4 regions of the Paraburkholderia terricola genome follow, and region 1 is predicted to be linked to each of the others. Evidence: riboswitches for the same ligand, from Rfam matches in the RefSeq annotation. Region 1 holds a riboswitch; each other region holds the start of a gene.
What was found. A riboswitch is a leader RNA that binds a small molecule or an ion and turns the genes downstream of it on or off. The one in region 1 is predicted to bind cobalamin.

Region 1 (7,513 bases):
GGCGCGCAATGGCATCTGAGCGAAGTGTTCACGCAATATCACATGCTGCCGCGTCATCCGTCGCAGTTGTATGAGATCGCGCTGGAAGGTGTCGCATTGTTCTTCGTGCTGTTCTTCTTCTCGCGCAAACCGAAGCCGCTGGGCGCGATTTCGGCGGTGTTCCTGATCGGCTACGGCCTCGCGCGTTTCACGGTGGAATTCGCGCGCGAACCGGACGACTTCCTTGGGCTGCTGGCAATGGGGCTGTCGATGGGGCAGTGGCTGTCGCTGCCGATGATCGTCGCGGGCATCGCGATGCTGGTGTGGTCTTATCGCCGGGCGCGACGCGAACCGGCGGTGGCGGCGGGCGCGAACTGAGCGCCGCCCTATCTGTTGTCTTCGTAGTCAATTAAAAAGCCACGGCATGCCGTGGCTTTTTAACAGCGGTGCGTGAGATTCAGCGCAAAACGCGTTACTTCATTTGCACCGAACCCGATACGTTGACCGTCACGGTCGACGTGCCGCCTTCGATCGGCATGGGCGCCGAGACCTTGGCGTCGGCGCTCATGGCGCGCGCGCTCATCATCATCATGGGGCGCGGAATGACGCCGTTGTGTCCGACGTTGACCTCACGAATCGAATAACCGCCGTAGCCGAACGCTTGCGCCGACGAAGCGGCCTGCTCGCGGAACGACTTGATGGCCTCGCCGGTGAGCTTCTGTTCCGCGGCGCGCTGCGCTTCGGGCGACAGCGAGAACTGTACGTTGCCGACTTGCATGATCGATGCCAATTGGCCCGCGAGCTTCGAAGCCGCGGCGAAGTCGCGCGACTTGAGCACGACCTCGGTGCGGCCGCGCCATGCGGAAATGCGCCCGTCACGATCGGTGGACGGATAGATCGAGAACGAACCCGTGCGCGCCGTCACCTCGTTCACGCCCTTGGCTTTTTGCAGCGCCGAGTCGGCGCGCTGATTCAACGTCGACGTGAGCGCCGACGGATCCTTCGCTTCCTGCTCGTAGAACAGCGTGATGTCGACCACGTCTTGCGGCACGTCCGCGCTGGCCTGTGCGTTTAGCGACAGCACGCCCGCCGGCTGATACTGCGGCGCGTTCTGCGCGCGAGCCACGGCCGGCGTGAGCGCAAGCGCGGTGGGAGCGATGCATGCGAGAGCGAGCGCGATTGCACGTGCGGTGTTTTTCTTCATTGTTGGACTCCTTGCCTGAACAGGTGATGCACGATCGGAGCGAACGCCGCGCATTGGCGACGCCATCGGCATGAGCCAATGGCACGGCGTTTGCGGTCCAGCGTTTGCGAGTCCGTTAGGCGCTTGTAACCTGAGCTTGGTTCCCTAATTTGACGTTGCCTGACAGGCTTGATCCTTGCTGCGCGCAGTTCGGCGCATGGATTGCGCCGTAACGTGCCGCGTGCACGTGCAATGTCAAATGAGTCGTTGGGTGATGAAGCGCCATTCGGCTTCGGTCACCGGCGTAATCGATAGGCGGTTGCCTTTGGCGAGCACGCGCATGTCCTTCAACCCTTCGTGCTCGCGCAATGCGGCAAGCGGAATCAGCGGAATCTTCTTCTTGAACACGACGTCGACGAGCATCCAGCGCGGCGTTTCCTGCGACGACTTCGGGTCGTAGTAGGGACTCTTCGTGTCGAACTGGGTGGGGTCCGGATAAGCGGTGGACGATACCTCGGCGAGCCCCGCAATGCCCGGCTCGGGACAACTCGAGTGATAGAACAGCACGCCGTCGCCGACCTGCATCATGTCGCGCATGAAATTGCGCGCCTGATAGTTGCGCACGCCGGTCCACGGCAACGTGCGGTGCGGTGCGTTGGCGAGATGGTCGATGCTTGCTTCGTCCGGTTCGGACTTCATTAGCCAGTAGCGCATGAATCGAATTGGAACGTTAAGGGTTTGAAGATGCGGAAGAAAATCGAGGCCCAAAGAAAAACGGCACCGAACCGAAGTCCGATGCCGTTCCAAATAAGGTCCCCGCCTTAGCCGCTAGGCCGGCATCCTGAACCGGGGGTTCAGAATTGGTCGCAGTTAGCAACACTTCGGGTACATCAGACAGAGTGACGCGCACACCCGTGCTACAAATTTCCGCAACCGTGCACATGGCATTGGTTCAAGGAATATATGACCTTGGCGAACCAGGCAGGGAAGCTAAACCGATGAAACTAAAACGATGGAATTCAAACGTTTGCCGAGTCTTATTGACTACCGCTCATGCACTTCGCTTGAATCCGCAGCCAATCTCGCGACCGGCCACTAGATAGTTATTGCATGCTGTACTGCTCGATCACAGTACCCAGTTGCTCGTTCATTTGATGCATTGTACGCCGGATTTCCTCAGCGGGAAATGCTTCTCCGTGCCGCACGCTGCTTTGCAGCTTAAGCAGTTCCGATGCCAGCGACAACGCAGCCATGACGGCAATGCGATCCGTGCCGCGCACGTTGCTGTTATTGCGGATCTTCGACATTTCGGCGTCGACACGCGCGACCGCTTCAAGCAGTGCGCCTTCTGTTTCAGCCGAGCAGGCGAGACGATAGGGCACGCCGAGAATCGACACTTCGATCTGCTTCGTGGTCATGCGTTTTCTCCGTGGCGGGTCACGTCGCTCCCGGTTTCGGCTTGATGCTGAGCGGGCTCGAGCAGATCGAGCTGGTTGTCCGGCTCATTGTGCGCGCGTGCCCGCGGCAGTTTCTCGAGAATCGCATTCAGCCGCACCTGGGCGTCGTCGATCTTGGCCGACAGTGCGTCGCGTTCCGCTTGCAGCGCATCGCGTTCCTCGCGAAGCATTGCAAGTTCCGTGCGCGTGGCTTCGACTTCGGCGCGTGATTGGGCGAGCTGCTCTTCGAGCGCGAGGCGCGCTTCGTTGTGGCGCTGGCTGATCGCGATCAGCTTGCCGATGTTCTGTGAAAGTGTTTCGAGTTCGGTGAGCATGTGCTGCGTCCTCTAAAGACATCGCATTTTAGCGCGGAATATCGCGGGTTCCGACATTTGTCTCGTTTCGAGACGTAACAACCTCGCTTTATGCAGGCATTGATCGACCATATGATGAAAAAGTACTCGCGCATCGGACAATAACCCGCACTTAACCGAACAGATCGCGCAACGATCAACGATTCTTGACGGGCTCGGGGGCCGCTCCTAAACTGGCCGCACTCTGGTGCCCGCGCGCGCTTTCATAGTGCGCGCAGTTAAACGGGAAGCAGGGCGCGTCGTTCGCCAGAACGCGCGAACCTGCGCTGCCCCCGCAACGGTAAGCGACCGCATTCATCATGCAGGTCGGTCCTGATCGCGTGTTCGAAGCTGAACGTGCGAGTGTGCCACTGCGCGTCACGCGTGGGAAGGCGGGATCGATGTGTCGCCAGCCCGGATACCGGCCAGAGGGAGAGGAACGTCCGCGAAAACGTTGAAAAGCGCGGGCGCCTCGTTACGCATCGGCCTGCGGGGAAGCGGGCCGCGCACGTTACCCACAGGAATGTCATCCCATGCTGTCCCCCATCGCTCGCGCGGCGTGGCTCGTTTTTGCGGGCGTGCCGCTCGTCGTGCACGCTCAGGCCGCTGCTGTTTCCACCTCTTCCGATGCGTCTTCTTCCACCTCGTCCGCGGCTGCCGCGGCTGCAGGTTCATCGCCCATCGTGTTGTCGCCGGTGGTCGTCACGGCGGGGCGTGGCCCGCAAGCGCTCGCCGACGCGATTCCGCCGACGGCGCTGTTCGATCAGCAGGACATCGCCGACAGCACCGCGACCGACTTGCCCGGCCTGCTGCAACTCGCCCCCGGCGCGCAAATCTCGCGTACAGGTGGCCCTGGTTCGACCACGAGTCTGTTTTTGCGTGGCGCGTCGTCGACGCAATCGCTGGTGCTGATCGACGGCGTGCGGGTCGACTCGGTGACCCTCGGTACATCGCAACTCGCGCAGATCCCGCTCGACCAGATCGATCACGTGGAAGTGGTGAACGGCAACGGGTCCGCGCTATACGGTTCGGGCGCGATCGGCGGCGTGGTGCAGGTGTTCACGAAAGACGGTGGCGACCATCCTCCGCGTTTCAACTTTTCGGTGGGCTACGGCAGCTATCACACGCAGACGCAGCAGGCCGGCGTGAACGGCGCATTGGATAAGGACGGCGCCACCACCTTCAACCTGTCGCTCGCCCGTTCGAAGGACGACGGCTTCTCGTCGCTGAATCCGCGCGAGGCGCCGCAAGCCAATCCGAACGCAAACGGCTATCTGAACGAAAGCATTTCGGCTTCGCTGCGTCACAGGTTCAACGACCAATGGAACGCGGGCGTCACGTATTTCCAGTCGAACGGCAACAACAGTTACGACAACGCGTATGGCGTGCCGACCGATTCAAACAATCTGTATAGCAAGGTGCGTCAGATGTCGGTGTTCGCGAACGGCAAGCTGACCGATTGGTGGACCACCCACTTCATCGTCTCCGAAGGCGACGACCGCAGCGTGTCGAAAACCAACGGCATCTATAACGGCCGCTTCGATACCGACAATCGCCAGTACACGTGGCAGAACGATTTCACGTTCGCCGCGCAGCAGAAGTTGCAGGTGGGCTATGAGCATCTCGATCAAAGCCTCGACTCGGATACGTTCGCGGCGCCGGATCGTCATGTGGATTCGGGTTTCGTCGGCTATACGGGGCGCTTTGGGCGCAACCAGATTCAGGCCAATGTGCGGCGCGACCAGTATTCCGATTTCGGCGGAGCGAACAGTTACTATCTCGGCTACGGTTTCGACATCACCGGCCATTGGAAGGCGACTGCAAGCTATTCGGATTCGTTTCGCGCGCCGAGCTTCGACGATCTGTACTATCCGTACAGCGGCAACGCGTCGATCGAGCCGGAGCGCAGTCATTCGATCGAGGCCGCGTTGCAGTACGCGTCGAACGCGCTCGGCGTGATGCGCCTGAGCGCGTTCCAGACGCGCTATTCGAATCTGATCGATTATCAGCAGGTGACGCCCGGCATCTATCTGGCCGAGAACGTCGGGCATGCGAAGGTGCAGGGACTCGAAGGATCGTGGAGCGGCCATGTCGGCAAGACGGACGTGCGCGCGTCGTTGACGCTGCAAAATCCCGTCGACCTCGACAAAGATGCCGACCTTCTGCGGCGCGCGCGGCGTTTCGGATCGCTCGCGGTGAATCGCAGCATCGCCTGCTGGCGCGTGGGCGGCGAGTGGATCGTGAGCGGCGCGCGCGAAGATAGCAGCGGCAAGCTGGGCGGCTACGGTGTGGTGAATCTGTCGGCGCGCTACAACATCACGAAAGCGTGGTACGTGGCCGCGCAAATCCACAACCTGTTGAACAAGGACTATGAAACGGCCTACTCGTATAACTCGCCCTGGCGCGGTGCGTATGTCACGGTTGGCTGGCAGCAGCAGTGACGAACGTTCCTGCATGAGCACGCGCCGATGAACCGCGGTTCGAGTTCGACCACCCCAACCACGAGCACGATGCGCGTCATGAATGCGAAGCGTGCCGCCGCGATCTGGCTTGCGCTCGCGGTGGTCGCGCTCGTCGTGTTGATGGCGTCGCTCGCACTGGGCAGCGTGGCGCTTCCGCCCGGCCGCGTGTTGGCGGCGCTGATGCCCTCGTCCTCGGCGCATGGCGGGTCCGCCGATCTGACCGCCGAGATCGTTCGCACGCTGCGTTTGCCGCGCGCGTTGGCGGGCTTCGCATGCGGCGCGTTGCTCGCGTTGGCCGGCGCGCTACTGCAAGTGCTGTTGCGCAATCCGCTGGCCGAACCCTACGTGTTAGGCGTGTCAGGCGGCGCGGCGACGTTCGCTCTCGTCGCGATGATCGCGGGTGGCGCGTGGTGGATCGTCGACGCCAGCGCATTCGCCGGCGCGTTCGTGTCGATCCTGCTGGTGCTCGGCCTCGCGCGCCGCGAGCTGTGGCGCGGCGAGCCGCAGGATACGTCGCCGCGTTTGCTGCTGACCGGCGCGGTGATCGCGGCGGGCTGGGGCGCACTCATCACGTTGCTGCTGAACCTCGCGCCCGACAATCGCTTGCGCGGCATGCTGTTCTGGCTGACCGGCGATCTCAACGGCGGGGCGATGCCGTGGACGGCGCTCGCCGTGCTCGCCGTCGCGCTGCTTGCGATCGTGCCCGCCGCGCCGCGGCTCAATGTCCTGTTGCGCGGCGATGCCGCCGCGCAAGCGTTGGGCGTCGCCGTGGTGCCGCTGCGCTTGCGCGTGTACCTGGTGGCGTCGCTGGCGGCGGCTGCGGCGGTGACCACCGCGGGCACGATCGGCTTTGTCGGCCTCGTGGTGCCGCATATGCTGCGGCTCGCGTTCGGCAACGATCAGCGCATGCTGCTGCCCGCTGCGGCGCTCGGCGGAGGCGTCGCGGTGATGGGCGCCGATCTGATCGCGCGCACCGCGATAGCGCCGGCGCAGTTGCCGGTCGGCGTGATCACCTCGATCATCGGCGTGCCGGTGTTTCTGTGGATGCTGCTGCACAGGCGCCGATGATGAAAGCACACGACGCCTCCCACGCCGCGCTCAGCGCGCAACGCCTGACCTTGCGTGCCGGCACGCGCACCTTGCTCGAAGCGTTCACGCATACGTTCTACGAAGGCGAACTCTGGTGCGTCGCCGGCCCGAACGGCGCGGGCAAGACGACGCTGCTCGCCACGCTCGCGGGTCTGTTGCAGCCGTCGGCGGGTCAGGTCGAACTCGACGGCGTGCGCCTGGCCGACTGGCAACCGCTGCCGCTCGCGCAACGCCGCGCGCTGATGCCGCAAAGCGCAGCGGACGCGTTCAGTGCGAGCGTGCTCGACATCGTGATGCTGAATCGCTTCCCGCATCTGACCGGCTGGGGCTGGGAGCGCGAGGCCGATCGCGACGCCGCGCATGCCGCGCTGGAATTGCTGGGCCTCGCCGCATTCGCCACGCGCGACGTGTTGTCGCTCTCGGGCGGCGAGCGTCAACGCGTGGCGCTCGCCGCGGTGTTATGTCAGGACGCGCCGTTGCTGCTGCTCGACGAACCGCTGTCGCATCTCGATCTGCACCACCAGATCGATTGTCTCGAAGCGCTGGGCGGGTGGGCGCATGAGCCTGGGCGTACAGTGCTGTTTTCCTGTCACGATCTGAACCTCGCGCGCCGCTTCGCGACCCATGCGCTATTGCTCGACGGTGACGGCGGCGCTTACGCCGGACCGGTGCACGACGTGCTGACCCCCGCGCTGACGAGCCGCGCATTCGGCTATCCGTTGATCCTGATTCGCGACGGCGAACACGAGGCGCTGATTCCCGCGCCGCGCTGAGCGCTTTGTCAAAACCTTCCTTTTAAAAAACCTTATGACTTCCTTGCCACGCTCGTCGGGATTATTCGAAGTCGAACCGCTCGATCAAACGCTGCGCGACGACCTGCAACACATCATCGACACCAAGACCAAGCCGCCGGGCAGTCTTGGACGGCTCGAGGCGCTCGCGCGCCAGATGGGCCTGATTCAGCGCACGACGCATCCCACCGTCGAGCGCCCGGCGCTGATCGTATTCGCC
Region 2 (7,513 bases), on a different replicon from region 1:
ATCTGCTGCTCGCTCGCGAACAGATGCCGTTCGACTTGCGCGCGATAGTCGCCGGGCGCCTGCCACAAACCGCGCTGCATGGCTTCGAGCAGGCGCTCGCAGATCGAATGCAGTGCATGCGGGTTGTGGCGCTGCAAGAACTCGCGCGTATCGGCATCGTTCAGATAAGCGTCGGTGACGAGCGCGTATTGATGATCCGCGACCGCGCGCGCGGTCGCATCGTAACCGTACAGATAATCGACGGTCGCGGCGATTTCCGCCGCGCCCTTGTAGCCGTGACGCTTCACGCCATCGAGCCATTTCGGATTGACCACGCGCGAGCGCACCACGCGCGCGATTTCCTCGTGCAGTGTGCGCACGCGCGGCGCGGCCGGGTTGCTGTGGTCGGCATGATAGACGTGCGGCTGATTGCCGGCCAGATGACGCACCGCCGCGACCATGCCGCCCTGGAACTGGTAATAGTCGTTCGAGTCGAGCAGATCGTGCTCGCGGTTGTCCTGGTTCTGCAAGACCACGTCCATTGCGGCGAGGCGTGCGCCGAACGTGTCGCGCGCTTCCTCACCCGCGTTCTTTTGCGTGTAGGCGTAACCGCCCCACGCCTGATACGCGTTCGCGAGATCGGCATCGGTTTGCCATTGCCGCGAGTCGATCATGTCTTGCAGACCCGCGCCATACGCGCCGGGCCGCGCGCTGAACACACGCCAGCCGGCGCGCTTGCGCGCCTCGGCGGCGTCCATGCCGCGCGCGATCAACGCGTCGCGTTCGCGCAGCACGCGGGCGCGAATCGGATTCAGGTGTTCGGGTTCGTCCAGTTCGGCCACCGCCTGCACGGCCGCGTCGAACAGATGCATCACGTTCGCGAAGGCGTCGCGGAAAAAACCGGACACGCGCAACGTGACGTCGATACGTGGCCGGTCGAATACCTCGATCGGCATGATTTCGAAATCGGTCACGCGGTGGCTGCCCGGCGCCCACTTGGGCCGCACGCCGAGCAACGCGAGCGCCTGGGCGATATCGTCGCCGCTGGTGCGCATGGTCGCGGTGCCCCATACCGACAGGCCGATGGCGCGCGGATAGTCGCCGTGTTCCTGCAGATGCCGCTCGATCAACTGCTGTGCGGATTTCAAACCGAGCGACCACGCGGCTTGCGTGGGAATCGCGCGCGTGTCGACCGAATAGAAGTTGCGGCCGGTGGGCAGCACATCGGGCCGGCCACGCGACGGCGAACCGCTCGGCCCCGGCGGCACGAAGCGCCCTTCGAGGCCGCGCTTCAGATGCCGCATTTCCTGCGGACCGCATGCGTCGAGCCGCGGCAGTACATCGTGACGCAGACGCTCGATCACCCGTTCGGCTTGCGGCAAGCTTCCGGCCGCCGGCGCCATGGCATGCGCATCATCGCCGCACACCGCGCGCAACATCTGCGCCGCCAGCAACTCCAGACGCTCGCGCGTATCGCCGCCGTGCCGCCACGGCGCGTCGCTCACGTGCTGCAAGAGGTCGGGACGCGGCCCGTTCCACACCGCCGACCAATCCACCGACAAAGGATCGAACAGATGATCGATGCACAGATCGCGCGCCAACGCGTCGATCAAACCGGCGTTGCCGCCTTGCCCGTTGCCGACCGGAAAGCGCCCCAAAGCCAGCAACGTATCGCGCCGCTGCACTCCTTCGGGCGATTGCCCGAAGGTGTGCAAGCCGTCGCGAATCTGCGCTTCCTTCAGCTCGCACAGCCACGCGTCGACGCGCGTGAGCAGCGCGTCCTCGTCATCCTGTCCAGCGGGCTCGGCGAGACTCAGTTCCTCATGCAGCCTATGTTCGACGATGGTCGCGAGAATCGTGCGCCGCAACAGCCTGGAACGGCGCGGATCGACCATCAGCGCTTCATAGTATTCGTCGACCTGGCGTTCGAGATCCTGCAACGGCCCGTAGCTTTCGGCACGCGTGAGCGGCGGCATCAGGTGATCGATGATCACGGCCTGCGCGCGCCGCTTCGCCTGGCTGCCCTCGCCCGGATCGTTGACGATGAACGGATACAGGTGCGGCATCGGCCCAAGAATCAGGTCGGGCCAGCACGCGTCGCTCAATGCAACGCTCTTGCCCGGCAGCCATTCGAGGTTGCCATGCTTGCCGACGTGCACGACCGCGTCGATGCCGAACTGGTGACGCAGCCAGAAGTAGAACGCCAGATACGCGTGCGGCGGGACGAGTTCGGCGTCGTGATAGCTCGCGTAATCGCCCTGCTCGCGCGAGCGCGACGGCTGAATGCCGACGAACACATGCCCGCAGCGCCAGCCGGCGATCATGAAACGGCCGCGCCGCAACGTGGGGTCCTGCTCGGGCGGACCCCAGCGCGCGTTCAACGCATTGCGTGCCTCGGCGGGCAATGCGTCGAAGTACACGCGGTAATCGTCGAGCGCGAGGCTTTGCAATGCCGGCCGCAAATCACGCACGACCGGATCGTTGGTCACGCCTTCGGTGAGCTTCTTCAACAGCGCATCGCCGTGCGCGGGCAAGTCCGCGAGACGGTAGCCTTCATCGCGCAGCATCGACAGAATGCCGACCACCGAGGCCGGCGTATCGAGTCCCACGCCATTGCCGATGCGCCCCTCGCTCATCGGATAGTTGGCGAGGATCAGCGCGAGCTTCTTGTCCGCGTTATCGAGCGTGCGCAGACGGCACCAGCGGCGGCTCAGTTCCGCCAGAAAACTCACGCGTTCGAGGTCCGGTTGATACCGCACCACGTCGACTTCCGTGTGCGGACAGCGATACGCGAGCCCCTTGAAGCTGATCGCGCGCGTGATGATGCGGCCGTCCACTTCCGGCAGCGCGACATGCATGGCGATGTCGCGCGAATTCAGACCTTGATTGTCCTTGAGCCAGTCGTCGCGGTTGCCGCCGCTCAGGATCACCTGCAACACCGGCGCGTCGCCGGCGAGCGCGAGCGGCTCGGGGTCGTCGATCGCGGACGCGGCGAACGCGGTCGTATTCAGCACCAGCGCGACGTTATGTTGCGCACAGAGCGACTGCACGACTTCGCGGCTCATCGCGTCTTTCAGCGACGTAATCGCGATCGGCAACGGATTCAGACCTTGCGCATCGAGCGCGTCGATCAGCGCATCGAACACCGCCGTATTGGCCGCTTGCAGATGCGCCTTGTAGAACAGAATCGCGGCCACCGGCGCGTCTTGCCGCCAGCGCGCCTGCCAGTCGGCGATCGTCGGCGTGTCGCGCTCGGGGTGGTAGAGCGTCGCGGCCGGCAACGCGCGCGGCGGCGCGGGCTCGCGTCCCCAACCGAAGCCGCGATACGCGATGCAGCGCAAAAACGCCTCGGCGTTTTGCGGGCCGCCTTCACGCAGATAACGCCATAGCTGATGGCACAGATCGGCGCTCGCGGTGCTGCGCGCAAGCAGGTTCGGGTCTTCCTGGAGATCGCCGGAGAACATCGCGAGCGTCTGCTGCTTGCGCTCGGCGAGCGCGACCACCTGCTCGATGCCGTAGGGCCAATAGGCTTCGCCGCCAAGATGATCGACCACCACGACGCGCGCATGCTGCAACACGTCCTCGACATAAAAATCGACCGAGGCCGGCTGCCGCAGATACGTGACGTTCGCGAGCCTCACGCTCGGGAAGCCGTCTCCGAGACGAGGAAACACGCTGGCGAGCAGCGACAGCGTGGTGTCGGCGGAACTGAGCACCACGATATCGGCGGGCCGCTGATCGATGCGGATCACGCCTTGCGTGTCGTCGACAAAACCACCCGGCGTGGTGCGCAGCAGATGCATGAGCGCTTACGCCTGTTGCGCTTCGGCGCTCGACGCCACACCGAGCGCCGCGTCGAATGCGCGTTGCAGCGCGTGCTGATCCAGGTCCTCGCCGATCAGCACGAAGCGGCTTTGCAGTCCCGCATCGGTTTCATGCGCCTGCCAGCGCCGATCGAAATAACTATCGAAACGCCGGCCCACGCCCTGGATCACCAGACGCATCGGCGCGCCCGGCAAAGCCGCGAAACCCTTGACGCGGTAAATCGTGTTCGTTTCGACGAGCCCTTGCAAAGCGGCGATCAGCGCTTCGCGCGATGGCGCGCTCGCCTGCACCACCACCGAATCGAATTCGTCGTGGTGGTGATCGGCGTCGTCGGCGGAACCGTGGTGATCGTGGCGCAAGTGGATGGTTTCTTCCGAAGCCGCCTCGAGACCCAGCAACGTGTGCAGATCGAGTTGGCCCATCTGCGCGCGCACGATCTTCACTTGCGGTGGAATCTCTTCACGAATGAGGGCTTCCACGGCGCTTTGCCGCGCGTCGTCGAGCAAATCGGTTTTGTTCAGAATCACCAGATCGGCCGCGGACAACTGATCCTCGAACAGTTCGTGCAGCGGCGATTCGTGATCGAGATTCGGATCGGCCTTGCGTTGCGCATCCACGGCGGCCGGGTTGTCGGCGAACTGGCCGCTCGCGGCGGCGGGGCCGTCCACCACGGTCACCACCGCATCCACCGTGAAGCTGTTCTTGATCTGCGGCCAGTTGAACGCCTGCACCAGCGGCTTGGGCAAGGCGAGGCCCGACGTTTCGATCAGCACGTGATCGATCTGCTCGCGGCGCTCGACGAGTTTTTCCATCACCGGAAAAAATTCTTCCTGCACGGTGCAGCACAGGCAACCGTTCGCCAGTTCATACAGTTGCCCTTCGGTTTCGACGCCGTTTTCGTCGCAACCGATTCCGCAGCCCTTGAGGATTTCCCCGTCGATGCCGAGCTCGCCGAACTCGTTGACGATCACCGCAATGCGCTTGCCGCCCGCATGCCGAAGAATGTGCCGAAGCAGCGTGGTCTTGCCGCTGCCGAGAAAGCCCGTGACGATGGTGACGGGGATCTTGCGCATTTGAGTTTGCATCGTGAGGTCCATTCGATCGACGGCGTTGCTGCAACAGGGAAAGACAGCAAGCGGGGTGAGGTCATGAACGCATGCCGCATCCCCGCGGCGTTCGTCCTGCGTGCTCTGGCCGGTATCCGGGCTGGCGAAAGCGCCGCTTCCCCTTCCCGTGCGAGTGATTTCTCGCCCAGTGGTTGTATGCCGACGCGGCCTTGCGCGTGGACATCGAAGCCGGCTCCGCGGTACGTGACGTACCGCATTTCGCTTACCGTTGCGGGGGCAGCACAGGTTGACCCGGTCCTTGAACGCGGGCGCCCTGTTTCCCGTTTAACTGCATGCGCAGGAGCGCGCACACGAGCACCAAAGTGCGTGCGAGTGTAGGCCCGCGACCCGGCGCAGTCAAGAAAACGCGAGGACGGAGGCGCTTATCGGATGGGGCGTCATGTGCTATCGTAAGCGCGCGTTTGGTGCCCGCACATGCATTCGCGTGTGCAGTTAAACGGGAAACAGGCCGCGCTTGCCGCGCTCAACCTGTGCTGTCCCCGCAACGGTAAGCGACCTGCGGCGCTCGATGGGTTTTATAGCGCCGCGCATGCGTTTTCGATGCCACTGTCCGACGAATGCGGACGGGAAGGCAAAGCGCATGAGGCCGCCAGCCCGGATACCGGCCAGACGCGGAGGCAGCGAACGTCACGCTGCCGGCCGCCGGAATCCGCGAGGGACGGATGTGATGGCGCTGAAGCACGGCGTGGTCCCCGCTTGCATGTATCTTGGTGAAGCGGCGCATTACGTCATGCCTGATATCCGTAGCACCGCATGAGTTCTTCCCTTTCCGCCGGCTCGCACGCCCTCCTGGCGCTTCGGCCCTTCCCGTCCGTCACGACATGGCGCGCGCCATGCATGCCGCGATGAGCCGCGCGTGGCTGATCGGCGCGGGCCCCGGCGACGTCGAACTGATGACGCTCAAGGCGACCCGCGCGCTCGCGCAAGCCGACGTGGTGCTGGTCGACGATCTGGTGAATCCCGACGTATTGCAGTTCGCGCGCGCCGACGCGCTGGTGATTTACGTCGGCAAGCGCGGCGGACATCCGTCCACGCCGCAGGCCGGGATCATCGTGCAGATGCTCGCGCATCTGCGGGCCGGGCGCAGCGTCGCGCGTTTGAAAGGCGGCGATCCGTTCGCGTTCGGGCGCGGCGGCGAGGAATTGCAGGCGCTGCAAGCAGCGGGCATCGACGCCGAAGTGATCAACGGCATCACGGCGGGCATCGCGGCGCCCGCGGCGATCGGCATTCCGGTCACGCATCGCGATCATGCGCAAGGCGTGGTGTTCGTCACCGGACATAGCGCCGGCAGCGGCGAGCCCGATTGGGCCGCGCTCGTCGCCACGCGCATGACGCTGGTGATCTACATGGGCATGCGGCGCTTGAGCGATATCGTCGGGGCGTTGCTCGCGGCCGGCATGAACGCTGATACGCCGTGCGCCGCGATCGAATCGGCCACGCGGCCCGAGCAACGGCATGCGCTGGCGCGGCTTGGAGAGTTCGCCGATACGGTGTCTCGCGCCGGGCTCGGCTCGCCGGCGATCGTGGTGATCGGCGGCGTCGCGTCGCTGGCTTTGGCGCGGAGCGTGCCCATGAAAACGCTGAGCGTCGGCGTCGGTTGCCGGTTGCACACCTCGGCCGTGCAGATCGAAACGGCCGTGCGCGCCGCGCTCGGGTCGCATACGTTCGACGAAATCAGCACGATCGCCTCGATCGACAGCAAAGCCCACGAAGCAGGCCTGCTCGAATTCTGCGCACGCCACGCGTTGCCGATCGCACTCTTCAGCCGCGAGCAAATCGCGGCGATACCCGTGGCCGAGCCTTCGGCGGTTGCACGCGAGCATCTCGGCGTGGACGGCGTTTGCGAGCCGTGCGCGCTGCTCGGCGCGGCTAACGTGTCGGCCGGGTCCGCTGCATCGGCTGCGTCGGCTGCGTCGGCTGCGTCGGCTGCGTCGGCTGCGTCGGCTGCGTCGGCTGCGTCGGCTGCGTCGGCTGTACCCAACGCCCAACTCCTCGTCCGCAAGACCGCGCATGCCGGCGTGACCGTGGCGATTGCCTCGATCATCGCCCGGACCGAACACGAACCGACAACCCACGACACCGAGAAACAGGACCTTCCATGAAAACCGATCCCGAATCGCATCAACGCATGACCGAACGCCGGCGCGAAGGCCACGAGAAAAAACAGGCCAACGCCACCGTCGAAAAGGGCTTGCTGATCGTCAACACCGGCACCGGCAAGGGCAAGACCACGGCCGCGTTCGGCATGGCCGTGCGCGTGCTCGGACACGGCATGCGCCTCGGCGTCGTGCAGTTCATCAAGGGCGCATTGCACACGTCGGAGCGCGGTTTTCTCGGCGCGATCGCCAATTGCGATTTCGTCACGATGGGCGATGGCTACACCTGGAACACGCAGAACCGCGACGCCGACATCGCCACCGCCCGCAAGGGCTGGGACGAAGCGCGCCGGATGATCGAGAGCGGCGACTACCAGATGGTGATCCTCGACGAGCTGAACACCGTGCTGAAGTACGAATACCTGCCGCTCGACGAGGTGCTGTCCGTGATCAACGCTCGCCCGCCGATGCTGCACGTGGTGGTGA
Region 3 (7,513 bases), on a different replicon from region 1:
GAGCGGCATGCGCGGCCGTCGATCGACTTCGGCGGCGCGGCGCTCTTCATGGCGGCGATCGCCGCGCTCATGATGGCGCTGACCTTCGCCGGCGACGACGAGCTTGCCCGGGCCTCGCTGGCGGGCGGCGTCTTCGTACTGTGCGTGTTGCTGTTCGTCTGGCAGGAGCGGCGCGCGGCGGAGCCGATGATTTCCTTCGCGCTCTGGAGCCGCCGCCCGATTGCCGCATGCAACGGCGCGACGCTGCTCTCCGGCATGATCCTGATGGGCGCGACCACCTTCCTGCCGATGTACGTGCAAGGCGTGCTGCATCGCTCGCCGGTGATCGCGGGCCTCTCGCTCACCATGATGATGGTGGGCTGGCCCGTCGGCGCGACGCTCGCGGCCAAGTCGTTTCACCGCATCGGCCTGCGCCGCATTCTGGTCGGCGGCAGCGCGTTCGTGCCGCTCGGCGCGGTCTTGCTGCTGTTTCTGTCGCCTGGCGGCTCGCCGCTCGTCGCGGCATTCGGCTCGCTGGTGATGGGCTTCGGCATGGGCACCTCGAGCGTCGGTTCGCTGGTGCTGATCCAGGAAATCGTCCGCATGGACGAACGCGGCAGCGCGACGGCGTCGAATCTGTTCTCGCGCAATCTCGGCAGCACGCTGGGCGCGACGCTGTTCGGCGCGGTGCTCAACTTCGGCCTCAGTCACGCGAAGGATGCGGTCGCGGTCACCTCGGATCAACTGAAGGCGCTGCTGCAAAATCAGGCGGCGAGCCTCGTCAACAGCGACATGACCCGCATGGTGCTGCACGAGTCGCTGCACCTCACCTTCGTCTCGATCTTCGCGATCTCGATCTTCATGGTCCTGCTGCTGACGCTGGTGCCGGCGATTCACCTCGGCGCGGACCGCAAGATGCCGAACGAAGCCTTGGCGCCGATCGAGGACTGACGCCGCCGCGCATCCGGTGGCCGGTCAGTTTTTCGCGTACAGCGTCGACTCCGCGAAGCCTTCGGCGGCGAGCACCTGGCCCACCAGAATCAGCGCGGTCCGCTCGATATTCGCCGACTGCACCTTGCCGAGAATATCGTCGAGCGTGCCGGTGATTTTTTCCTCATCGGGCCAGCTCGCGCGGTAGATCACCGCGATCGGACAAGCGCCGCCGTAGTGCGGACGCAATTCATCGACGATGCGCGCGAGATGCCGCACGCCCAGGTGAATCGCCATCGTCGCGCGGTGTTTCGCGAGGTCGGCGAGTTGCTCGCCTTCCGGCATGGTGGTTTTGCTCGCATAGCGCGTGAGGATCAGCGTCTGCGAAATATCGGGCAGCGTGAGTTCGCAACCGAGCGCCGCTGCGCACGCGGCCGTGGCGGTCACGCCCGGCACGATCTCGTAGGGAATGTTCAACTCGCGCAATCTGCGGATCTGCTCGCCGATCGCGCCGTACAGGGACGGGTCGCCGGAATGCACGCGCGCCACGTCGTGGCCCTGGCCGTGTGCGTCCTTGAGCAAGGCGACGATCTGATCGAGGTCGAGCTCGGCGGTGTTGACCACTTGCCGCGCGGCATGGCCCTCAAGCACCGCGGCCGGCACGAGCGAGCCCGCATACAGAATCACCGGGCACGTGCGCACGAGGCGCTGTCCTTTCACCGTGATCAGTTCGGGATCGCCGGGGCCCGCGCCGATAAAAAACACCGTCATTCAACACTCCATGATTCATTGCGGCATGCGATGCATGCGCGGTTCAAACTGCGATTCGCAACGCTTCGAGCAGATCGGCCACGCGTTCGAATTCACGATCCACGGCGGGCAACGGCGGGCGGCGCAGCATGACAACGGGCACACCGCGTTCGCGCGCCGCTTCGAGCTTCGCTTCGGTCGCGCCGCCGCCGCTGTTCTTGCTGACCACCACGTCGAACGCTTCGGCGGCGAACAACGCGCGCTCGCCTTCGAGCGTGAAGGGTCCGCGCGCCGCCAGAATTCGCGCCCGCGCATTGCCTTCGTGCGGATCGAGACAGCGCACGGTCCAGAACTGATGCGCCGGAATGTCGTCGAGATGCGCGAGCGGTTCGCGTCCCAATGTAAATAGCGGACGCTCGAACGCAGCAAGCGCCGCCGTAAGCTCGGCCCAATCGCCGACCCTGCGCCAATCGTCGCCGGCTTGCGGCTGCCAGCCCTCGCGGCGCAGCGCCCAGCACGGCACGCGCGCCGCGCGGCTCGCCGTGACGGCGTTCGCGCTGATTTGCGCGGCGTAGGGATGCGTCGCGTCGATCACGAGCGCGATGCGTTGCGCCTCGATATAGCGCGCCATCCCTTCGCTGCCGCCGAAGCCGCCCACGCGCACCGTACACGCGAGATCGTCGGGCACCTTGCCGAGACCCGCGAGACTGTACACGTGCTCACGGCCGAGTTGCCGCGCAATCCGCAACGCGTCGCCGGTGCCGCCGAGCAGCAGGACACGCGTCATTGCGCGGCTCCGATCAGATTGCCCTGGCGGTCGATCGCGAACATTTCGACGTTGACCTGCGGCGGCACGATAGCGCGCGCCACTTCAAGCGCATGCCGGCAGACGATGTCGCCGAGCGGCACGTTTTGCGCCCGCGCCAATGCGACCGCCTGCTGGCTCGTATTGGCCGCGCGAATCGCCGCCTGCAACGCGTCGTCGGCGCCGTCTTCGGCGGCCCAAACGGCGAGCCGTTCCAGATCGATGCTCGAATTGCGGCTATGCAGATCGAGATGCCCCGCCGCGAGTTTGCTGAGCTTGCCGAAGCCGCCGCATACGCTCAACCGCTCGACCGGCGCGCGCTTCATATGCTTGAGCACCGCGCCGACGAAGTCGCCCATCTCGATCAGCGCGATATCCGGCAGGCCGTAATGCGCGCGCATCGCGTCCTCGCTCGCGTTGCCGGTGCAGGCGGCGAGATGCGTGTAGCCGTTCGCGCGCGCGACGTCGATGCCCTGATGGATCGACGCGATATAGGCCGAGCACGAGAACGGCCGCACGATGCCGGTAGTGCCGAGAATCGACAGGCCGCCGAGTATGCCCAGGCGCGGGTTCATCGTCTTGAGCGCGAGCGCCTCGCCGTCTTCGACGCCGATCGTCACCTCGAAACCGCCTGCGTAGCCGTGCTCGGCGGCGAGGTCGGTGAGATGGTCGGTCATCATCTTGCGCGGCACCGGGTTGATCGCGGGCTCGCCGACCGGCAGCGTCAGTCCCGCGCGCGTCACCGTGCCGACGCCGGGCCCCGCGCGAAAAATCACACCCGGTTCGGTCAGCAGCCGCACGCGGGCGAACACAATCGCGCCGTGCGTCACGTCGGGATCGTCGCCGGCATCTTTCACGGTGCCCGCTTCCGCGCCGCCCGCGCCGTCAGCGATGAAGCGGCAGTACACCAGCGGCATCGGCACATGCTGGCCTTTCGGCAAGACGATTTCCGCAACCTCGCTGACGACGCCCGCGAGCAGCAGACGCGCCGCCGCGAGCGACGTCGCGGTGGCGCAACTGCCGGTCGTATAGCCGCTACGCAGCGGCGCGGGTTGTTCGGGCGTTTCTTCGCGCATTACGGTTGTCGCCGTGATTCGGATGACGTCGCGATGGCGGCCGTATCGGTTTCACGCGCGGCCTTCGTCACGTCCAGCAACGTGATCGGCAACGCCTGGCGCCACGTATCGAAGCCGCCGAGCGGTTGCGCGTCGGCCAGCGCGATGCGTGTGAGCGTGCCGCCATGTTGCTCGCGCCAGGCCGCGAGCGCCGCCTCGCCTTGCAAGGTGACCGCGTTGGCGACCAGCCGGCCGCCGTCGCGCAGACGCGCCCAGCACGTCTCCAGCACGCCCGCCGCCGTCGCGCCGCCGCCGATGAACACGGCGTCCGGCGCCGGCAGCCCTTGCAGCGCTTCGGGTGCGCGCCCGGCCACGAGTTGCAGACCCGGCACGCCCAGCGCGTCGCGATTGTGCTCGATGAAACGCTGCCGCTCCGCGTGCCCTTCAATCGCGATCGCGCGGCAGGTCGGATGCGCGCGCATCCATTCGATGCCGATCGAGCCGCTGCCCGCGCCCACGTCCCACAGCAATTCGCCGGGCGTCGGCGCGAGGCGCGCCAATGTGATCGCGCGCACGTCGCGCTTGGTCAACTGGCCGTCGTGGCGGAAAGCGTCGTCGGGTAAGCCGCAGGTCAGCGGCAGACGCGGCGCGCCTTCGGTCGCGCGGCATTCGAGCGCGATCAGATTCAACGCGGCGACATCGGGAGCGGACCACTGATCGGCGCGGCCGTCGATGCGACGTTCCAGCTCGCCGCCCAGATGTTCCAGCACGATCATGCGGGTCGCGCCGAAGCCGCGCGCATTCAGCAGTTCGGCCAACGCCGCGGGCGTGCGCCCATCGGCGCTCAACACGAAGACGCGCGCGCCGTCGTGCAAATGCGCGTTCAGCGCGGGCAGCGGCCGCCCCACCAGCGACACGGTCGCGACCTCCTGCAACGGCCAGCCGAGCCGCGCCGCCGCCAGCGACAGCGACGACGGCGCGGGCAGCACCCGCAACTCGCCGGCCGGCAACTGCCGCGCGAGCGTCGCGCCGACGCCGAACAGCATCGGATCGCCGCTCGCCAGCACGCATACGGAAGCGCCGCGCTCGGCCAGCAACGGCGCGAGATCGAACGGCCGCGGCCATGCCGCGCGGCGCGCGGCGAGGCGCGCGGGCAGCATCGCCAGATGACGCTCGCCGCCGTAAATCACCGACGCCTCCAGCAACGCACGCCGCGCGGGCCGTCCCAAACCGGCGAAGCCGTCATCGCCCATGCCCACCACCGTCAGCCACGCAGGCATGCATCCATCCTCATTCTGTGTCTTCAAATCATGCGCTGTGCCACGCCGGTCAAAGCGTCCAGCCTCGTTGTGCTGTCCGAAAAAAGGCATAATACAGCCGCCGGTGCCCTTCGGGGCCGAAGAGGGAACACAGTGCCACTGTGGCTGCCCCCGCAACTGTATGCAGCGAGTCCGTTTGCGCTCCGCGCCACTGGTTTCACCGGGAAGGCAGCGGCGGACCATGACCTGCCAGCCAGGAGACCTGCCGGCGAGACTGTTCGTGCCAGCCTGCATCGGGCGGGGTGTACCGATGCCGCAGCAATGCCCGCCTCACGGCTTGCTCGGGCTTTCGCGCGACGCTAAACCCGGTGTCCGTCTTGAATCAAGTTTCGCCCTCCACCGTTTTGCCCGACGCGGCCCCAGCGCCACGGCCCTCGGCGTGTCCGGGGCTGCTGCGCATCGTCGCCGCGCGCGACGGCGGCATCTGCCGGATCAAGCTGCCTGGCGGCGAGTTGAGCGCCGCGCAGGCCGAGGCGATTGCCGAGGCGAGCGCGCGGCATGCGGCCGGCGTGATCGAGTTGACCAATCGCGCGAACCTGCAGGTGCGCGGCGTGCGTGGCGGCGAGGCAGCGGCGTTGAGCGCGGCGTTGGTGGCGGCGGGGCTTGGGCCCGATGGAGCGGCGCCCGACGCGGCGGCTGGTTCGGATGCGATGGCGAAGCGCGCCGCGCCGGCTTCCAACTCGCTCCGCGCGGCGGCCGCCGACGACGTGCGCAACGTGATGATCAGCCCCGCCGCCGGGCGCGATCCCTTCGCCTTGTTCGACACGAGGCCGCTGTGCGCCGAACTGCTGGCGCTGCTGCAAGGCGAAGCGCGCTTCGCGGCGTTGTCGCCGAAATTCGCGCTGCTGGTGGATGGCGGCGAGCGCCTGGCGAGGCTCGATCATCCGCATGACATGTGGCTCGCGGCGTCGCAAGTTCGTGACGGTGTGCGGTTCGTGTTCGGTCTTGCGGGTTGCCCGCCAGCGGTGGCGTTACCGCAAAACCCGGCTGCCGGTTGCGATGACTCGACACAAGCTCGTCGCGTGGACGACGCAGGCGCATTAGCCGCCGTGTCGTCATCGCAAGTCCCTGCGCTTGTCCGCGCGCTGCTGCACTCGTTTCTCGACCTCGCCGCCGCCGACGCCACGCGCATGCGTCACCTGCTCGCCGCGCGTTCCGTCGACGCCGTATTGCAGCGCGCGCAAACGTATGTCGATTTCCCGCTGTCACGCGACGCGTCGCTCGCGTCCTGGCATCGCGCGACACCGGCCGATGCCGCGCGTCGTCTCGGCGCGCACGCCCAACGCACGACGGAGACCTGGCACGTAGGCGGCCAGCCGCCGCTAGGCCGCCTCGACGCCGCCACCCTGCATGCCCTCGCCGCGCTCGCACGACAGCAAGGCAACGGCACGCTGCACGTCACGCCGTGGCAAAGCGTGCTGCTGACCGACATCGCGGCGCACGCCGTGCCAGCCGTGCTGACCGCACTGAACACGCTGGGCCTCGCCTGCGATGCCACGCAAGCCATCACGCGTCTGATCGCCTGCGCGGGCTCGCCAGGCTGCGCGAAAAGCCTCGCCGACACCAAGGCCGACGCACTGCGGCTCGCCGCGCGCTTGCCCGAGAACGTCGAGGTCCATCTGAGCGGCTGCCCGCGCTCGTGCGCCGCCGCGCATCGTGCGCCGTACACACTGCTGGCTGTGTCGCCCGGCACTTACGACCTTTATCGACGCGACGACGGCCACTCGGATTTCGGCCAGTGCGTCGCGCGCCAACTGACGATCGACCAGGCCGCCGACCTGCTCGACCACCTGGCCCGGAGCCCATAGATGCTTGATTACATTCGCGACGGTCAGGAGATCTATCGCCAATCCTTCGCGACGATCCGCGCGGAAGCCGATTTATCGCGCATCCCCGCGGACCTGGAAAAACTCGCGGTGCGCGTGATTCACGCGTGCGGCATGGTGGATATCGTCGACGCCCTGCAATTTTCCGCAGGCGCGGGCACCGCGGGCCGCACGGCGCTCGCGCAAGGCGCGCCGATTCTCTGCGATGCCGGCATGGTCGCGCAAGGCATCACGCGCGCGCGGCTGCCCGCGAACAACGAAGTGATCTGCACGCTCACCCACGACGACGTACCGGCGCTCGCTCGCGAACTCGGCAACACGCGCTCGGCCGCCGCGCTCGAATTGTGGCGTCCGCGACTCGCGGGCAGCGTCGTCGTGATCGGCAATGCGCCGACCGCGCTCTTTCATTTGCTCGACATGCTCGATGCCGGCGCGCCGAAGCCCGCGCTGATTCTCGGTTTTCCGGTGGGCTTCGTCGGCGCGGCCGAATCGAAGGCGCTGCTCGCGGACGACAGCCGCGGCGTGCCCTACGTGGTGGTGCACGGCAGACGCGGCGGCAGCGCGATGGCCGCCGCCGCCGTGAACGCGCTCGCGACGGAGGTCGAATAAATGACCGTGCAAGGACGTTTGTTCGGACTCGGCGTCGGCCCCGGCGACCCTGAACTCATCACGCTGAAGGCGCTGCGTCTGCTGAAAGCGGCGCCCGTGGTCGCGTATTTCGTCGCGAAGGGTAAGAAAGGCAACGCGTTCAGCATCATCGAAGCGCATTTGCACGACGCGCAGCAGCATCTGCCGCTCGTGTATCCGGTCACCACCGAAGCGCTCGAACCGCCGCTCTCGTATGAAGCG
Region 4 (7,513 bases), on a different replicon from region 1:
TTGGAAATACGAGTTGCCGACAGCCGCAATGATCCGGCACGCGACTGCGCGCTTGCCCGAACGCAGACGAGCGAGGAATTGGACAGCAAGAGTCGGAGTGCGCGGCGTGGGGCGCCTGCTTACACTTGATGATGACTCGATGATCGCTTGACGGAGACGGCTCATGAGCACAATTGCGAAGGATCGACACCCGGATGCGGAATCGGCGGAATCGGCGGAATCGGCGTTGGCAATGCGGCCAAAACCTGAACGCGCCGCCGCGCCCGATGCAAATTCCTCTATTGGCTCGCTTGCGCAACGCATCGACCAGATCGACTGGTTCGACGCCGAGGAAGAACTGAACGCGTATGGCTGCGCGATGCTGCGCAATCTGCTCACCGCGCAGGCATGCGATGCACTGACTGCGCTGTATCCGCGCGATGCATTGTTTCGCAGCCGCGTGGTGATGGCGCGGCATGGTTTCGGCCGAGGCGAATACAAGTACTTTGCTTACCCGCTCCCGCCGCTCGTCGCGGCGTTGCGCAGCGAGCTTTACCCGCGTCTCGCGCCGGTGGCGAATCGCTGGAACGGGGCGATGGGAATCGACGTCCGTTATCCGGCCGCGCATGCGGAATTCATCGAGCGATGCCATGCCGCCGGGCAGACGCGCCCCACTCCATTGATGCTGCAATACGCCACGGATGACTACAACTGCCTGCATCAAGACCTCTATGGCGAACACGTGTTTCCGCTTCAGGTTGCGATTCTGTTGTCCGAGCCGGGGGAGGATTTCACCGGCGGCGAGTTCGTGATGACCGAGCAGCGTCCGCGGATGCAGTCGCGCACGGAAGTCGTGCCGCTCGGCAAGGGCGACGCCGTCGTGTTCGCGGTGCATCATCGGCCGGTGCAAGGCACGCGTGGACCGTACCGCGTGAACTTGCGGCATGGCGTGAGCCGTTTGCGGTCGGGACAGCGGCACACGCTCGGCGTGATTTTTCACGACGCGACGTGATGCGGGCGCGCGCAGCGCCGCTGCGCCGCCGCCGCCGCGAAAACCCGACTCCTGCAATTTTGGCTAGATATCATCCGGGAAAACCCGAATCCACCGGACGCGCAGCGCCACCTTCAGCCGCGCGTCCGGTCTGTCGCAATCGGCCACAAGCCGGTCGCGACCATTTAGCCTGGATATCATCGATCATGATTGCTGCCGCGTTTTCGCGCGTCGCCGACCGCCTGCTCGCCGCGGACCCGGGACTCGTGCGTCTCCATACCGCGCTGCGTGTCGCGCTCGCCTGCCTGCTCACCGGCATGGCCAGCATCGCGTGGACGGTCTTCCATCATCAACCGATCACCCTTGCCGCGCCCGGCGTCCTGTTCGCGATGGTCGCGCCGCTGTTCGTGCGCGATGCAAGGCGGTCCGCATGGTTCGGCTCGCTCTTCTCTCTGTATTTGTGCGCCTGCGTGTGCTTCGCCGCGGCGAGCGTGCTGAGTCCTTATCCGCTCGCCGGAGATGCCGGCTTTCTCGTCGTGATGTTCGCCGGCATGCTCTGCCAGGCCTGTGGTCCGCGTGCGCTCGGTTGCGCGCTGCTCGGCGTGGTGTGCTTTTATCTTGGGTTGTATCTGCACCCTTCGCGGCTGCACCTCGTGCAATCGCTGTTGCTCTCCGCTTTCGGCCCGTTGATGGTCGCGCTGGTCGGCCGCGCGATCGTGCCGACGCGACCCGCCGCCAGTTTCCGGCTTGCGATTCATGCGGTGACGCTGCGCGCGTCGCGCGTGCTGCATGCGCCGGATGCGGCACGACTCTCGGTGTTGAACGAAGCCGCGCTCGCGCTCGAAGAGCAACTGGCGTTGCTGAACCCACCCGACGCCGACACGATTCGCGAGCGCATCGTCGAAGTGGAAGTCGCGGCGGGACAGCATGCGTTGGTGTCGGCGTCTGCGTATGGCCGCGGGCAAGCGAATGCGGACGTGCTGCGTCAAGCGATCGAACGGCTCGAGGAGATCGCGCACTGTCGAGAGCGGCGGCGCTTTGAGCCTGCGTCCGGCGACGCTCCGGCTTCAGCAGTGCAACGATTCGCGGACCTGCGCGCCAGGCTCTGCTGGTTGCCCGCCACCCGCGCCACGACAGCCGCGTTTCTCGCGATGCTGATCGGCCAGTCGCTGTCTCCCGAGCGCTGGTTCTGGGCGGTCATCACGACGTTCGTGGTATTTCTCGGCACACGCTCACGCGCGGACACGATTTATCGCGGTGCGCAGCGGCTGGCGGGAACGCTGGCCGGCGCGCTCGCCAGCGTGTTGCTCGTCGCGCCGCTGCACGATTCGCCGATGCTGCTTGTGGCCGCCATGGTGCTCTGCGTGTTCGGCTGGGCTTATTACATCCTGAGCGCGTATGTGCCGGGCGTGTTCTTCATTACCGTGCTCGTCGGACTGGTGTATGGCGAGTTGGGCTTCGCGATGGGGCCGTTGGTCGAATTGCGGATCGAGGAAGTGCTGGTGGGTTGTCTCGTGTCGTTCGCGGTGGCGGTCCTGATGATGCCGCTCGCGGCGAGCCGTCATGTGGAGATGAGGCTTGCGGCTGTGCTGGGTGCGTTGCGCGAGGTCGTGCGGCTGGGCGGGTCCGCTGCGCTGGCGGCGGATGCCGCTGTCGCCATGCGCAAGCTCGACCGCGGTTGGCATGAGTTGCGAATCGCGCTGAAGCCGCTGCAAATGCAGCGCGTGGTGGCGTGGAATTCTGGTGTCGAGTTGGCCACCGGATCGCTGCTGTGCTGTTTGCACTGGGCGCGGGTGTTGAGTGATTCTGCTCGGCACGGGGTGTCGGGTGAAGTGGCGCTCAATGCCGCGAATGTGCGCGCGGCGCATGTGGAATCGATCGTGGCGCGGCTTGATTCGTTGATCGCGCGTTATAGCGGTGCGGCTACTGGTTCTGTGGATGGCGGGTTGGATGAGCGTGTGCCGGTGTTGCCGGTTTTCGATTTGGAGGCGGCGGCTCAGGCGCCAGTGCTTGCGCAACTCGACGGCGCCGTTGCGCAATTGTTTGAGCGGCTGACCCAGCCGGTCGGGGAAAGGCGCGGGGTGTTCGATTGGGTGTTAAGGGTTGGAGCGCGCAGGGCGTACGCTGTGGCGTCGAACAGCCCTCGAAGCCCTGGCGACTAGTTCAGCGAAGCCGCGAGGACGGTGGTAACCAGTTGGCCCACACAGGCAATAAAAAGCCCGCACGAGGCGGGCTACAGCCAGCAGGCATACGTCAACCGGCGCAGTCGACGGAGCCCACACTCTTCATCAACAGAAAACCATCAAACGGACTTCACCGCCGCCCGCCCCGCGCCTATCCGCGTCAATCCGCTGTGCTCCACCAGCGCGCCGAACAGCAGTCCGATCGTCGTCCACATGATCACCTGCATGCCGATCGCCGCGACGCGGAACTTCCACAGCAGCACGGCCGGGAAAGCCGCCGGCACTTCGTTGATTGTCGGCATCGACAATTGCACGGCAGCGATGATCGCGACGAACACCACGCCGCCCACGATCGAGCCATTCCACGCGCCCAGTTTCATTACCGCGCGACGCCGCACCTTCAGCGAAAACACCATCGCGGTCAGCGAGATCGCGATCATCAGGAAGAACAAGCCGGTGCGCGTTCCGATCGTGTCGGGGTCGCCCACCGCCGGCGGATTCGCCGGGTACTTGATGTTCGGGACGATCACCAGCGCGATGAACGCGCCGAGCGCAAGCCATGCCGACAACGCACGCGCGCTCAATGCGCCCACCCGTCCATAGGCGTAGGCGAATACGAGCGCGAACAATCCGCCGAACGCCGCGCCATACGTGACCACGCCGGTCAACAGCCCCAGGCCCGCCTGCGTATCGCGGCTAACGAGGTCTTCGTGTTCATGCGCCTCGCCGCCCTCGGCCGCCGCCGCGGCCTTTTCCTCGAAGGAAATCGCCTGATCGACCTGCGGCTCGCCCGCGAGCCGGGCGAAGCCGAACGTGAGCAGTCCCGCGGCGATGCCTGCGAGCATCCCGCGCAATAACAACTTACCAACCATGTCGAACTCCGTTAGTGGCAGGGAAAGCCGAGCAGATGGCGACCGTCGTGCACGAACTCATGCACGTACATGCCGGGCACCAGCGACGTGGCGCCCTGTTCCGCTCCAACGAAGTAAAGCGCGAGCAACAGCAGCAAGCCGCCGAACACGACCCAAGGCAACAACTCGCGCAGCGGAATCGGCGTGGGTTGAGCGGCGGGCGGGTTGGCGGGATCGAAAACAGCTTCGGTCATGATGGACATCTCCTGGGGGTAGCGCGCCCCGATAGTCGATTGCAAAGGAAGGCTGCGAAGCTCAGGTCTGGCTTTCGGCTCGTGATGCCGATTACAGTGGCGCGACCGCGCCGGGCTCTCACCGGCTTCCGCACTTCGCAGTGCCGCTATTCTACGCGCTAAACTCCGGCACTCGGTAGCGCAACGCGTCCATGCGGGCGTTCTGCCTTGGCGTGCCTCTATGGAAGTCATCGAATGGACACAAGGCTGTTACTGGTCAGCCACGCATCGACCCCCGCCATGCGCGCGGGCCGCTTTCCCGCCGACGATCCGCTCGACGCTCGCGGCCTCGCCGAAGCCCAGGCCGCACGCCAGCGCCTGGCGATTGCCGACGCCGCCGCGGTCTTCGTCAGCCCCGCAGTTTGCGCGCGCGATACAGCGCTGGCGTTGGGCCTCGCCGCGACGGTCCACACAGCGTTGGCGGAGATCGACTACGGCGATTGGCAGGGACGCCGCCTCGCCGATCTCGCGAATGAAGCGCCGCAGCACCTCGCTGCCTGGCTGCGCGATCCCGACTTCGCGGCGCACGGCGGCGAGTCGTTCAGTCAACTCGTGAAGCGCCTGGGAGAATGGCTCGATGCGCTGGACGGCGCGATCAGCGAAGGAACGACCGGTACAACAAGCGCCCCGCGTCAAAACCCGCGCAACGTGGTCGCCATTACGCACGCGCCGGTGATTCGCGCGGCGCTCGTTCACGCACTCGGAGCATCGCCCGCCGTATTTCCACGCATCGAAATCGCCCCGCTGTCGGCGGTCGAATTACGGCGTTCATCGCGCGGCTGGACATGGTGGCCCGCGTCGCACTGACAACACCAGCGCGACGCCCGCCGTCGGATTTGAAATCCACGCATATCGGCCCGCTTGCCGCTCATTGACCCGACACCACCAGGCGCAGCCTCGCTGAACCCGCCGGCGCCAGCGTGATTTCGGTCCGCTTACCCGGCGCGCCTAAATAAAAGTGCTGACGTCCCGGCGAATTCTGATCGTGGGTCGCTTCGGGCAGACACGACGCGATATCCGCCGCGACGGCCTGCAGCGCGTCCGCGCTCGACCCGGCGTCATGATGCGGCGTCCACGTGCATTGGTAGCTGCCCCCGCTCGCCGAGCATTGCGCATCGTCGCCGTAAGGTTGCGCGACGCCCTTGCCGTCGTCGGGCGTCAACGAGGCCAGGCCGCCTGGCGCAGCCGCCACGATGCGTTTGAGCGATGCGCACGGACTGGGCGCATCGTCGGCATTCGCGCTGCCGGGCAGCACGGCGCCTAGCGACGCGGCTGCAAACGTGGCGGCGAGGAAGCGGGCGGGGTTCATATCGGCGCGATCCCTGAAAGCGGTCGACAGGCTGACAGCACTGTCCGTACCCGTGGCGCTCGGACCGAGGCACGCGACGGTTGGGCACGCATCTTGCGCGCCCGCCGTACCGGCCCACCAAATGCCGCCACTCAATCGACGTGAATCGCCAAGCCATGTCAACGAAACCTGTCACCGACACGCCGGCCCGCCTTTCATCAGGGATCGAAGGGGTCGACAACATCCTGGGCGGCGGCTTCACGCCCCGCCGCATGTATCTCATCGAGGGCGCGCCCGGCACAGGTAAAACTACCCTAGCCTTGCAGTTTTTACTCAAGGGTGTCGACGAAGGGCAAGCCGGCCTCTACATCACGCTCTCCGAGACCCGCTCCGAACTGATCTCGGTCGCGGACAGCCACGGCTGGGATCTCAGCCGCTTCTCGATTCTCGAATTGCTCTCCGACGAGGGCCTCGACCCGCAATACGAGCAATCCGTGCTGCACCCGGCCGAAGTCGAACTCGGCGAGACCGTGCACAACGTCATTCAACAGGTCAATGATGTCAAGCCCACGCGCATCGTGCTCGACAGTCTCTCGGAACTGCGTCTGCTGTCGCAGAACCCGCTGCGCTACCGGCGGCAGATTCTCGCGCTCAAGCGCTTTTTCGCGACCCGCGAATGCACGGTGCTGCTGCTCGACGACAACACCTCCGACACCGGCGACGTGCAGTTGCACAGCATCGCGCACGGCGTGATCAGCCTCGACAACATCGTGCACGACTACGGCGGCAACCGGCGGCGGCTGCGCATCGCCAAGATGCGCGGCATCAAGTTCCGCGAGGGGTATCACGACTTCACGCTCGACACCGGCGGCATTCGTGTGTATCCGCGCCTCGTCGCCGCGGAACATCACGCGGAATTCGACCCGAACCCGCTCAGCACGGGCACGCCGGGCCTCGACGCGCTGCTGGGCGGCGGCCTGATCCCCGGCACCAATGCGCTGATGATCGGACCGTCCGGCGTGGGCAAGACCACCACCGTCGTGTCGTGCCTGCTGAGGGCGCTCGAACGCGGCCAGCGCTGCGTCTACTACGTATTCGACGAAACGCTCACCACGCTGATGATCCGCTGCGCGGCGCTCGGCATGGATCTGGCGCCGCACGTCGAAAGCGGCCTGCTCACGCTGCGCCAGATCGATCCGGCGGAAATCTCGCCCGGCGAATTCGCGACCGACGTGCGCCAGTCGGTCGAAAACAAGGGCGCCCGGTATGTCGCGATCGACAGCCTGAACGCCTATCTCCAGGCGATGCCCGGCGAGCGCTACCTGCTGCTGCAAATGCATGAGCTGCTCGGCTACCTGAACCAGCAGGGCATCATCACGATGCTGGTGCTGGGCCAGCACGGCATCATCGGCGAAATTCAGAGCGATATCGACATCAGCTATCTCAGCGACGTGGTCGTGCTGTTCCGCTACTTCGAGCATCACGGCGAAGTGTTGACGGCCGTCACCGCCGTCAAGAGCCGCGCCAACGAACACCAGCGCTCGATCCGCCAGTTCCGGCTCGCGCACGGCGGCGTGGAAGTCGGCGAGGCGCTGCGCGACTTCGAGGGCGTGCTCTCCGGCCTGCCGGCATACCGTGGCACCACGGCCCTGCTCGGCGCGCGGGATCACCTCATCGACACGTCCGGGCAGTGAGGTCATGGAGCAGCGCGTTCTCATCCTGGCGCCGTTCGGCCGCGACGCCGAGGTGATCGCCGAAGTCCTGCATAAAGACGAGCGCGCCTGCGTCGTCTGCCGCGATGCCGACGCGCTGACCGAAGCGCTGGACGCCGGCGCGGGCAGCGCGTTGATTGCCGAGGAAGCACTCGCGGACGGCCACGCCTCGCATCTGTTCGGTTGGCTCGCACGGCAGCCGGCATGGTCCGACTT

Region 2: it holds a riboswitch for cobalamin, as region 1 does, so the genes downstream of both, cobW (cobalamin biosynthesis protein CobW) here and CUJ90_RS03665 (TonB-dependent receptor plug domain-containing protein) in region 1, are expected to answer to the same signal.
Region 3: it holds a riboswitch for cobalamin, as region 1 does, so the genes downstream of both, cobG (precorrin-3B synthase) here and CUJ90_RS03665 (TonB-dependent receptor plug domain-containing protein) in region 1, are expected to answer to the same signal.
Region 4: it holds a riboswitch for cobalamin, as region 1 does, so the genes downstream of both, CUJ90_RS24890 (CbtB domain-containing protein) here and CUJ90_RS03665 (TonB-dependent receptor plug domain-containing protein) in region 1, are expected to answer to the same signal.

Annotation. Positions count from the first base shown of each region.
Region 1 is NZ_CP024941.1:837,093-844,605, forward strand. Features, by position in the region: gene lgt (prolipoprotein diacylglyceryl transferase) at 1-357, shown strand, start outside; gene CUJ90_RS03640 (SIMPL domain-containing protein) at 452-1,183, opposite strand; gene CUJ90_RS03645 (EVE domain-containing protein) at 1,418-1,876, opposite strand; RNA gene ssrS (6S RNA) at 1,972-2,153, opposite strand; gene CUJ90_RS03655 (cell division protein ZapA) at 2,266-2,580, opposite strand; gene CUJ90_RS03660 (ATPase) at 2,577-2,933, opposite strand; cobalamin riboswitch at 3,141-3,395, shown strand; gene CUJ90_RS03665 (TonB-dependent receptor plug domain-containing protein) at 3,485-5,392, shown strand; gene CUJ90_RS03670 (FecCD family ABC transporter permease) at 5,420-6,481, shown strand; gene CUJ90_RS03675 (ABC transporter ATP-binding protein) at 6,478-7,275, shown strand; gene cobT (nicotinate-nucleotide--dimethylbenzimidazole phosphoribosyltransferase) at 7,310-7,513, shown strand, end outside.
Region 2 is NZ_CP024942.1:3,009,548-3,017,060, forward strand. Features, by position in the region: gene cobN (cobaltochelatase subunit CobN) at 1-3,782, opposite strand, end outside; gene cobW (cobalamin biosynthesis protein CobW) at 3,789-4,889, opposite strand; cobalamin riboswitch at 4,980-5,248, opposite strand; cobalamin riboswitch at 5,317-5,555, shown strand; gene cobA (uroporphyrinogen-III C-methyltransferase) at 5,777-7,033, shown strand; gene cobO (cob(I)yrinic acid a,c-diamide adenosyltransferase) at 7,030-7,513, shown strand, end outside.
Region 3 is NZ_CP024942.1:2,566,762-2,574,274, reverse strand. Features, by position in the region: gene CUJ90_RS30160 (MDR family MFS transporter) at 1-930, shown strand, start outside; gene cobM (precorrin-4 C(11)-methyltransferase) at 955-1,680, opposite strand; gene CUJ90_RS30150 (cobalt-precorrin-6A reductase) at 1,724-2,446, opposite strand; gene CUJ90_RS30145 (cobalt-precorrin-5B (C(1))-methyltransferase) at 2,443-3,540, opposite strand; gene CUJ90_RS30140 (bifunctional cobalt-precorrin-7 (C(5))-methyltransferase/cobalt-precorrin-6B (C(15))-methyltransferase) at 3,540-4,799, opposite strand; cobalamin riboswitch at 4,884-5,062, shown strand; gene cobG (precorrin-3B synthase) at 5,147-6,646, shown strand; gene CUJ90_RS30130 (precorrin-8X methylmutase) at 6,647-7,273, shown strand; gene CUJ90_RS30125 (precorrin-2 C(20)-methyltransferase) at 7,274-7,513, shown strand, end outside.
Region 4 is NZ_CP024942.1:1,411,925-1,419,437, reverse strand. Features, by position in the region: gene CUJ90_RS24905 (2OG-Fe(II) oxygenase) at 164-991, shown strand; gene CUJ90_RS24900 (FUSC family protein) at 1,177-3,132, shown strand; gene CUJ90_RS24895 (CbtA family protein) at 3,273-4,025, opposite strand; gene CUJ90_RS24890 (CbtB domain-containing protein) at 4,037-4,258, opposite strand; adenosylcobalamin (AdoCbl) riboswitch at 4,278-4,416, opposite strand; gene CUJ90_RS24885 (histidine phosphatase family protein) at 4,493-5,104, shown strand; gene CUJ90_RS24880 (hypothetical protein) at 5,166-5,606, opposite strand; gene CUJ90_RS24875 (ATPase domain-containing protein) at 5,762-7,279, shown strand; gene CUJ90_RS24870 (ATP-binding protein) at 7,284-7,513, shown strand, end outside.